Linked DNA regions of Limibacter armeniacum. The protein of the gene in region 2 interacts with the protein of the main gene of each other region in a pairwise test. Links are inferred from orthologs where the notes say so. Each region holds a gene or a part of one and is shown on either strand. Other genes may lie near its edges.

Evidence for each region.
Region 1: the proteins of V6R21_RS14255 (region 2) and V6R21_RS12045 interact in binary tests that used the Escherichia coli proteins (3 or more experiments, as listed by UniProt). The link is inferred for Limibacter armeniacum from one-to-one orthologs.

Annotation. Positions count from the first base shown.
Region 1 is NZ_JBAJNO010000008.1:1,458,594-1,463,320, forward strand. Bases 518-3,479 are described here. They hold V6R21_RS12045 (pyridoxal phosphate-dependent aminotransferase), read right to left. Parts: upstream 2,625-3,479; coding sequence 1,410-2,624; downstream 518-1,409. Other genes in these bases: V6R21_RS12040 (bifunctional heptose 7-phosphate kinase/heptose 1-phosphate adenyltransferase), read right to left, coding at 518-1,197; V6R21_RS12050 (hypothetical protein), read right to left, coding at 2,851-3,198. In the rest of the region: lepB (signal peptidase I), read left to right, coding at 1-127; more of V6R21_RS12040, read right to left, coding at 220-517; V6R21_RS12055 (glucosaminidase domain-containing protein), read right to left, coding at 3,569-4,213. UniProt on the Escherichia coli protein: Shows aminotransferase activity with methionine and histidine as substrates, and to a lesser extent also with phenylalanine.
Region 2 is NZ_JBAJNO010000008.1:2,024,375-2,029,081, reverse strand. The notes cover bases 1,078-4,019. They hold V6R21_RS14255 (cytochrome c oxidase subunit I), read right to left. Parts: upstream 3,527-4,019; coding sequence 1,628-3,526; downstream 1,078-1,627. Other genes in these bases: V6R21_RS14250 (cytochrome c oxidase subunit II), read right to left, coding at 3,581-4,019; V6R21_RS14260 (hypothetical protein), read right to left, coding at 1,078-1,494. Outside these bases: holA (DNA polymerase III subunit delta), read right to left, coding at 1-411; more of V6R21_RS14260, read right to left, coding at 517-1,077; more of V6R21_RS14250, read right to left, coding at 4,020-4,606. UniProt on the Escherichia coli protein: Cytochrome bo(3) ubiquinol oxidase is the terminal enzyme in the aerobic respiratory chain of E.coli that predominates when cells are grown at high aeration.

The sequences.
Region 1 (4,727 bases), 570 kb from region 2 along the record:
CTCGGAAGATTCACGCTATTGGGGATTTGTTCCTGAAGACCATATCATTGGTAAAGCACTGATGATCTGGATGTCAATGGGACCTGAAGGTATCCGTTGGGATAGAATTTTCAATATTATCGATTAAGCTATCTATAGCTGATTGGTTTTATAATAAAAAAGGTTGAGCAACTTACTTGCTCAACCTTTTTGCTTTATTAAGTATCTATGCCTTTTAGGCTATAGTATTTTACGGGCTTCTTCTTGCAGTCTTTTCTTATCAATAGGTACAACACCTAGGTGCTCGCATACTAGTCCGCCACCCAAGTTGGCAACCGCTGCAACTTTATCAATAGACATACCTAGAGCCAAGCAGACTGATGCAATACTAATCACGGTATCACCAGCACCAGATACATCCGAAATCTCGCGTTTATGGGCAGGGATATGATACTCCTGATTAAAGTCAGTGATGTATACTCCATGCTCTGATAGGGTAACCATGGCATTGGTTACATCCATTTGTTGCTTAAGAGCAGTAACAGAAGCTTTTACATCCGAGATTACATCTCCAGTGAAGTCAGCTTTCATTCCTTCTCTAAGCTCTTTCAGGTTCGGCTTAAATAGTGTAGCGCCTGCATAGCTTAGGAAATTACGTTTTTTAGGGTCAACAGTTGTTGGTATACCCCTTTCATTGGCAAAATGGATAATTTCCTGAATTGCCGTTTCGTGTAATACGCCCTTGTCGTAATCCTCAAAGATGATAACATCAGCTGCTTCTGCCAGCGACTTGACTTTACTGATCAGCATATCAGTGTCTTCATGCCCAATGTCATGAGTGTCCTCAGAGTCAATTCGCATCATTTGCTGATAGCCAGCCAAAATACGGTGTTTTACGGTAGTCCTACGTTGCTTGCTTTGCAGTATACCATCAGTAGGAATACCGATGTCCTCCATAAGTTTTTTAAGGATTATACCATCCTCATCATCTCCTACGACTGAACACAGAATTGGTGTAGCTCCTAATGCATGTATATTTTTGGCGACATTGGCAGCACCCCCTAACCTGTTTTCACGTCTCGTTGTGTTGACGACAGGAACAGGAGCTTCTGGAGAAATGCGATCAACCTTTCCCCATATATATGAGTCTACCATTACATCACCTATAATCAGGACTTTAAGGCGATTGAATTCCTCAAATGTCTTTTCTATAGTCAAGGTGTAGTCTAGTTTATAGTTTGAAATAAGGAAGTCAAGAAGGAATTATCCACTTTTGACTACCTAAAATGAAACAGTCAGCAAATTTATAAGATCAGACTTATGAATTGCAACCCATATGAATTGATTAACAGTTCTGCAACCTGATTTTAAGAAACAAAAAGACCTGCCCAGTATAGACAGGTCTCTTTTATAGTTTATTCTGACTGGTATTAGCTAAGTCTTCCAAGAGCCTCAGTGATCAGTTCACAAGCTTTCTTCAGATCTTCATCAGCAGCTGCAAATGAAATCCTGATACAGTTTGGCGCTCCAAATGCCGCACCTGAAACAATAGAAACATGTGCCTCATTCAGCAGGTACATGGCAAGGTCATTTGAGTCCTTGATCACTTTCCCATTGAAAGACTTGCCGTAAAAGGCACTAACATCAGGGAAAATATAAAATGCACCTTTAGGTTTATTGGTCTTGATACCTTTGATTTTATCTAACTCTCCTTTTACAAGGTCACGTCTTCTCAGGTAAGCCTTTTTCATTTCTTCTGTAGCTTCCATCGGTCCATTGATGGCTGCAAGTCCTGCACGTTGAGAGATTGTACAAGTTCCAGAAGTTACTTGTCCTTGGACCTTGTTGCAGGCTTTTGCGATAGCCAAAGGAGCCGCAATATAACCCAGTCTCCATCCTGTCATGGCATATCCTTTCGAGAAACCATTCACGATAATGGTTCTCTCTTTCATATAGTCAATCTCCGCAATACTATTGTGTTTGCCTTCAAAGTTGATAAACTCGTAGATCTCATCAGAAACTACATAGATATCTTCACGCTCCTTCAGTACCTCAGCAATGGCATTCAGTTCCTCTTTTGTAAATACAGATCCAGTTGGGTTACATGGCGAAGAGAACAATACCATTTTGGTATTTGGTGTAATAGCTGCCTTTAGTTGTTCTGCATTTGGTTTGAAGTCATTTTCAATAGAACCTTCAAGTAGCACAGGAGTGCCTTCAGCCAACTTGATTTGCTCAATGTATGAAACCCAATAAGGCGTGAATACAATTACTTCATCACCCTTGTTGAGAATACTCAACAAAATGTTAACAATAGACTGTTTAGCACCTGTCGAGACTACAATTTGCTCAGGAGTATATGATAACCCATTGTCTCTAAGAAGCTTCTCCGCGATACCTTGACGAAGTTCAGGATAACCAGCTACAGGAGGGTATTTGAAGTACTTGCCATCCTGAATAGCTGCTACTGCAGCATCCTGTATATGTTGAGGAGTAGGGAAGTCCGGTTCTCCAAGGTTCAGGTTGATTATTTTATGTCCTTGTGCTTGCAATTCTCTGGCTTTCACTTGCATGGCAAGCGTAGCAGACTCTTCCATTGCCAGCAGTCTGTTTGATAGCTGAAGGGCAGGTGTATTTGAATTCATCACAATTATATTATAGATAATATGTAGAAGCCTTCTGTATTTGTGCGTCTTATTAAAAATCAGACGAAAGCACATTATCATAAATGGATATGGAGAAGGCTCATTTTTCGGGGAGTAAGATTACGAAAAAATTAACAAAAATGAGATGAAATAGGGTTATTTTTAGCTAATAGAGGCGGTTGAGAAGCTATTAAAAAAAGCCTCCTTTTGGAGGCTGATGGTGGGTTTAAATCATAAGAGGCTCTTCCATTTTGAGCTTTTGACAGTCTCCTTCTTCTATTACCAGTACTACATGTTGCTTATTCTGGTAGATGCTGGCCTTGAAGATGTATTCTTGCTCACAGTGCAGTAAGCGAAAGCTATAATCTTTAATAGGGATCTTTGTTCGAATAACACCTTCTGATTCATAAGAAACCACTAGTTCACCATCATCATAAATTTCTAGTACGGAGTTGAGGTGAGTTCTTTCTGGGCTAACAATTTCTATGGTGACAGTAGAATTGGCTTCAGGGGTGTCATTCGGTTGAAACCAGGTTAATAGTAAAATAGAAAAGAAATGACAGATATAATTCATAGGGTATTTGTAAGGTGTTTAGTATGGATAAGGGTGTAGGGAAGTACATCTGTTCGATGTCGGTAGCCTTGGGAGACAAGGTATGCGTGCAGTTAACATGAAAGTAATTGCGTTGCTGGTGATTGATTATGCAATTACCTGAAGAGAGCATGCTGGCGGTTTATAAGTAAATGGTTTTGCCAGTTAATAGAGTTATAAGGCTTACTAATTTCCGAATTGGAGAAATGAGATACGAAAATATGACTTTTTGGGTGTCTAATGTGGTGTATGGGTAATTAGAGCCTTATTGAGTTGATTTAATCTAAGCATTTTCATGGGAAAAAAAAAGCCCTCCAAGTGAAGGGCTTTCTTTTTATTCGGTATATGAGCCTTAATCCATAGGGAGGCGCAGGCTCATAATATCGTTGCGGTTGATGCCATATATTGCTTCTTTTTTGAAGCCTTGCTGGTTCAACAGTGCTTTACGTGTTCTAAGGTCATCTACAATTGGAGAAACAAACTCATTCAAGATGCGCAGAGACAATTCCTCATAACGCACATTGGTTGCATAACCTCCATCCACAATAGCCTTGATCTGGCGGTGAGGATCGATAGTTTCAAATAGACCATGTGCTCGATAGGTAGGGTAACTGCTTAACACCTTACAATAATCCTCTATGGCCTCTTCCAGTGAATGGTAAACACGGTATCTTCTATAACGACGCTCTCCATGGTCATAAACCACTTTACTGTTGTTTGGAGAAACAGACATAATGTTGAAGATTCGGTAGTCTTCACGCATGATCCATCCTTGCTCTACAATAGCTTGGGTGATTGCCACTTTGGTATTGATACCGTATTTCTGACAAACAGGGTCAAAAGCGTAAAATAACTGTGTGATGTAAGCCATTCTTTGTTTTTCAGCGTTAAACGGTTTAAAGCTATTAGCTGAAATTGTACTATAAGAAGAAGCGTTTGTCTGATGGATGATTAACAAACCCAACACTAGAGGTAGTGTGTAGATAAGTTTTTTCATCAATAGATAAGTTTGGTGGTAAATAATAAGATGTTTGAAATTCACCTTATTGCTGATTCTCAGCTTTGTACGAAATCGGTTCGTTTTTAGTGTGATAACAAATGTAGAAGATTAGATGTGAATAAAAAAATACGGTTAGTAAACGAATACTAACGTGTTATGGTGATTTTTCAAGTTTTTATATGATATTATATATTGATTTTTCAATGTTATTAGTCGTATAAGTGTGGGGGTAAGATGTATAAAAACATCAAAGTTTACATGAAATTCACTTCAGGTTAATGGTAGGAAATATTGTATTGTGTTACGAATATTATATAAAATTTTAAAGTGAATTCAGGAGTCAACCTAGCTAGAAAGACTAAAAATAGGGTTTCATCTAAAAGGTGTAAAATGGATTTATCAATGTAATATATTACACATAACACAGTAAATAAACATAATAAGTGTCTGATTTGAAATTCATTTAAAGGAAGGTTCTGTCTGTGTGAGGAATCGTTCAAAAAAAGATGAA
Region 2 (4,707 bases):
TGCATGCTTTTCAAGGGTCTTTTTCAGCTGTGAACGTCCATCAAGGGACTTGTTCTTGAAAGCAAATACCAATACTGTCGAAGGTACAGGGTTTTGAGCATAGGTAATCAACTGCTCCTGCGCTGCTTTTCTTCCTATATCCTGAATTCCTTGTGCCTCTTTGACAATCAGTACTTGTCTCATTGCCATCATTGGAAAGCGACGTGCACTTTCCAGTACTTGATTCATGGTAACATCTTTACCGTATACCACAGACTGATTGAAGCTACGCTCAGCCTCAGTCAAGGCATTTTGTTCAATAAATTCTGTAATGCTATCTATAAAATAAGGCTCGTCACCCTGTAGAAAATACAGAGGAGCGAACTTCTTTGCTTCTAAATCCTTAAGAACAGACTCTGCTGTTTGTGCCATAGAGGTCAAAAAAAGTGAAAAATACCCTTTAATTAATGCAATCTGCAATTTACACCTTGTTTCTTAAATAGAAAAAAGTGCTTGCCAGAATAACGCTAAAATATGTTATTCTTTACCATATTGATATGCTTCCTGTACTGAAAAGTACCCACTAAGCACTTTTCCTTTGGTAGGATCCATGCATTCGATGGTCACCAAACCATCCGCTCCTGCCGTCAGGCTAATGAAGCTTTTTATAGGTGTCAGCATTGTTTCAATTTCCTCATAGGTTTTCCCAAAGTACGGGTTATCCTCACATTCTAGCTTGTCATTGATATAAAAAGGGTTAGGCACATTTACCTGCGTAGAATCATTAAAAATGTACGATTGAGGGTACTCACAAAATGGATTTCCTTCAATGGTTTCCATCTTATTGTCAAAAGTGAATGGCTCAAACTCAAACCTGTAATCAACATTATTAGAGGAAACCAACCCCACAGTATCTGCATACACATCCTGTGACAGGGATCTAAGACCAGTATAGTCTGCATATTGGATAGTCAAATACTCTTGATCTCCTAAGAAGCCTATCACGACAGTATTTAAGAAAGTATCCTGTTCTGACAGATATGGTGCCTGCGTTCTTATAATCTCCCTTGTACTGGTCTCCAGCTCACTCATGGCATTCTCATCCCAAGTCTGTCCCTTACGTGGCGGTACAAGTAGCTTAATAAAAGGCAAGCCTTTTTCAACTTTCACAACCCTTCCCTTATCTACATAGGCATACCATGCAGAATCAAGTAACCAAGACTCCTCATCTCCAGTCCTTTTGTAACGCAGCATTTCATAGGTTTCAATTCCTTCAAGGCTTGAAAATGACGCTCCTATTTTTTCTTTCAACTGATATTGAAAAAGACTGTCATACCCACCTCCTAGCTCTCCACCTAGCTCTGCTACCTTACGCTCAGTAACATTATAGTGAACATAGCGTCCTTCCTCCAAAGGGAAGTAACTGGACTGGATCGAGTAATTTGGGTCTTCAACTGCTCCTAGGTTACAAGCACCCAAAAGAAGCATTATTAGCCAATAAAAATACCTTCTCATATATTAAAAAAACTGGTTTCAGTCATGTTTCTATCAAGGGCTAAAATAGTAGGTTCAATGCTAGTCTACAAAAAAATAAAAGCCCCACAATTGAATTGTGGGGCTTCATTTATATCTGAACTATCACTGATTCTTAGTGAAAGTCTTCATTCTTGTAAATCTCTTCTCCAAGCTTCTTCAGCTCAGGCTCCAAAGCGATCAGGTCTTTCTCACCTTCCAAGTTAGACTCAGGAGTTTGAGAGAAAGGAATGTGCTGAGGAATGTGGTCACCAAAACCGTCCTTGTCACTACCCGGCTTAGAGTAGTCGTAAGGCCATCTGTAAACCACTGGGATAGCACCTGGCCAGTTACCGTGACCGGGAACTCTTGGAGTTGTCCACTCCAGTGAGTTAGCACCCCAAGGGTTCTTAGGAGCCAATTTACCTTTGAATATACTGTAGAAGAAGTTGAACAGGAACAACAACTGTGCACTCACTGTAATGATTGCTGCTACTGAAATAATAGCGCTCAAGTCAGTGAAAGACTGCGTAAAGTCGAAGTTCGTGTAAGAGTAGTATCTTCTTGGGAATCCTGCAATACCAATGTAGTGCATTGGGAAGAATACCATGTAAGCACCTACGAATGACAACCAGAAGTGTACATAACCCAACTTGTCGTTCATCATACGTCCGAACATCTTAGGGAACCAGTGGTATACACCTGCCAACATACCGAAGAATGATGCAGAACCCATTACAAGGTGGAAGTGAGCTACTACGAAGTAAGTATCGTGCAGCTGGATATCCAATGCAGAGTTACCAAGGATGATACCTGTTACACCACCAGAGATAAACAATGATACCAAACCGATAGAGAACAACATCGCTGGAGTAAATCTGATGTTACCTTTCCAAAGCGTTGTAATATAGTTAAATGCTTTTACCGCTGAAGGTACCGCAATAATCAGAGTCAGGAACATAAATACTGAACCTAGGAATGGGTTCATACCTGAAACGAACATGTGGTGCGCCCATACGATAAACGATAGGAATGCAATACCCAACATTGAACCGATCATCGCTCTGTAACCGAAGATAGGCTTACGAGCGTTCGTTGCGATTACCTCTGAAGTCAGACCAAGTGCTGGCAACAGTACGATATATACCTCAGGGTGACCCAGGAACCAGAACAAGTGCTGGAACAGGATTGGGCTACCACCTGTGTTGTGAAGCATTTCACCTTGGATATAGATATCCGAAAGGAAGAATGAAGTACCGAAGCTTCTGTCAAAGATCAGCAACAGTGCTGCTGAGAACAGTACAGGGAATGACAGTGTACCGATAACCGCAGTAATGAAGAATGACCAGATTGTCAGAGGCAGTTTAGAGAATGACATACCTGCCGTTCTCATATTGATCACAGTTGAAATGTAGTTGATACCACCCAACAACTGAGATGCAATAAAGATTGCCATTGAAGCCAACCAAAGTGTCATACCATCTCCTGAACCTTGAGAAGCCTGAGGAAGTGCAGACAATGGAGGGTAGATTACCCAACCACCAGCAGCAGGACCAGTCTCCAAGAACAGAGAGATCAACATGATTACTGATGCAATAAAGAAGAACCAGTAAGAAAGGGCGTTCATAAAACCTGAAGCCATATCTCTAGCTCCTACTTGCAAAGGAATAAGGTAGTTTGAGAAAGTACCACTCAAACCTGCTGTCAATACAAAGAATACCATGATAGTACCGTGCATTGTAACAGCTGCCAAATAGAAGTTTGTATCCAGTTTACCAGCATCGTTGATCCAGTGACCTAAGAACGGCTTCAACCAAGAAAGGTCAGCATCAGGAAAACCTAACTGAATACGGAACAAAAGAGACAATGAACCACCGATCAATGCCCAGAAAATACCTGAGAACAGGTATTGCTTAGCAATCACCTTGTGGTCTGTGGAGAAAATGTATTTCGTCCAGAAGTTGCCGTGGTGCTCATGCTCGTCGTGATGAGCTTCCGGCTTTGTGTTTTCAATATCTAAAGCTACAGATGACATATCTATAAAAGTTCTTTAAACTGATTTACAATTTGATTCCTTCTCAGTTAGTGATTAGTTCTTAGCCACAGCTGCTTTCTCAGCTTTCTTGGCTTTCCACTCACTTACGTAGTCTGCATTTTTCTCAGACCAAGGTGTCTGAGAAGCAACCCATACTTCATATTCTTCTGGCTCTACAACCACGATTACTTTTCTCATACCGAAGTGACCGTAACCACATACCTCAGTACAAGCAAGTTCAAAGTTGAATTTAGGGTTGTTCAGTTTCTCTCTCATCTCCTTTGTAGTCGTAGTAGGAGTGAATTTGAATCTAGTTGGCATACCAGGAACGGCATCCATTTTTACTCTGAAGTGTGGCATGAATACAGAGTGAAGCACGTCCAAAGCTCTGATGTTCAATTCTACTTCTTTACCCTTAGGAAGATAGATTTCTCTTGCAGTGAAGTCATCGTAGCTGCTTTTGTCATTGAAATCAATACCCATTGAGTTTGTCGCGTCAACGTTTTTCACGCTGTACCTTCCCAGATCCTGATCTTTACCAGGGTATCTGATCTCCCAAGCAAACTGCTTACCCATCAGTTCTACTTTCACTGCATCGTCAGAAGCAGGTGAAGTAATTTCTGACCAAAGACTCCATCCTGACAATACAAGTCCTGTCATTACTAGCGCAGGAACGATTGTCCAGATGATTTCCAGCTTATCGTTGTGTGGATAAAAGTGTGCTGGTCTTTTTTCATTGTACTGATAAATAAATGGGAAGAAGAACAACAGGATGTGTGTAATCATAAATGCAGCGAATACTACACCCATTGTTACCCAAAAAAGTTGGTCTGTTTCTTTGCCATGAATAGAAGCTGCCTCAGGAAGGAAGTATTCTTGAGCAATACCGGAATACCAGAAAATGCCCCCAAAACCTAAAAAGAAAAGAATAGGGAACAGGATCGCGTTGATCTTGTTGCTGGTCCCGACCTTTTGCTCCGAATCCCCCTTGGCGATTCCTACCAATGTAATGATACGATACACCAAAGCGAGTACCGCAATTGTTAGAATCGTACCGGTAATTACTAATAAAGCTGTCATACTAATCCGAGTGTGAAGTTTGTATAAAACCTTTGATCAAAAATGTAAACACTATATATCTCGCATGTGCCCATACAGGAAAATCGCCCAAATATATCAAA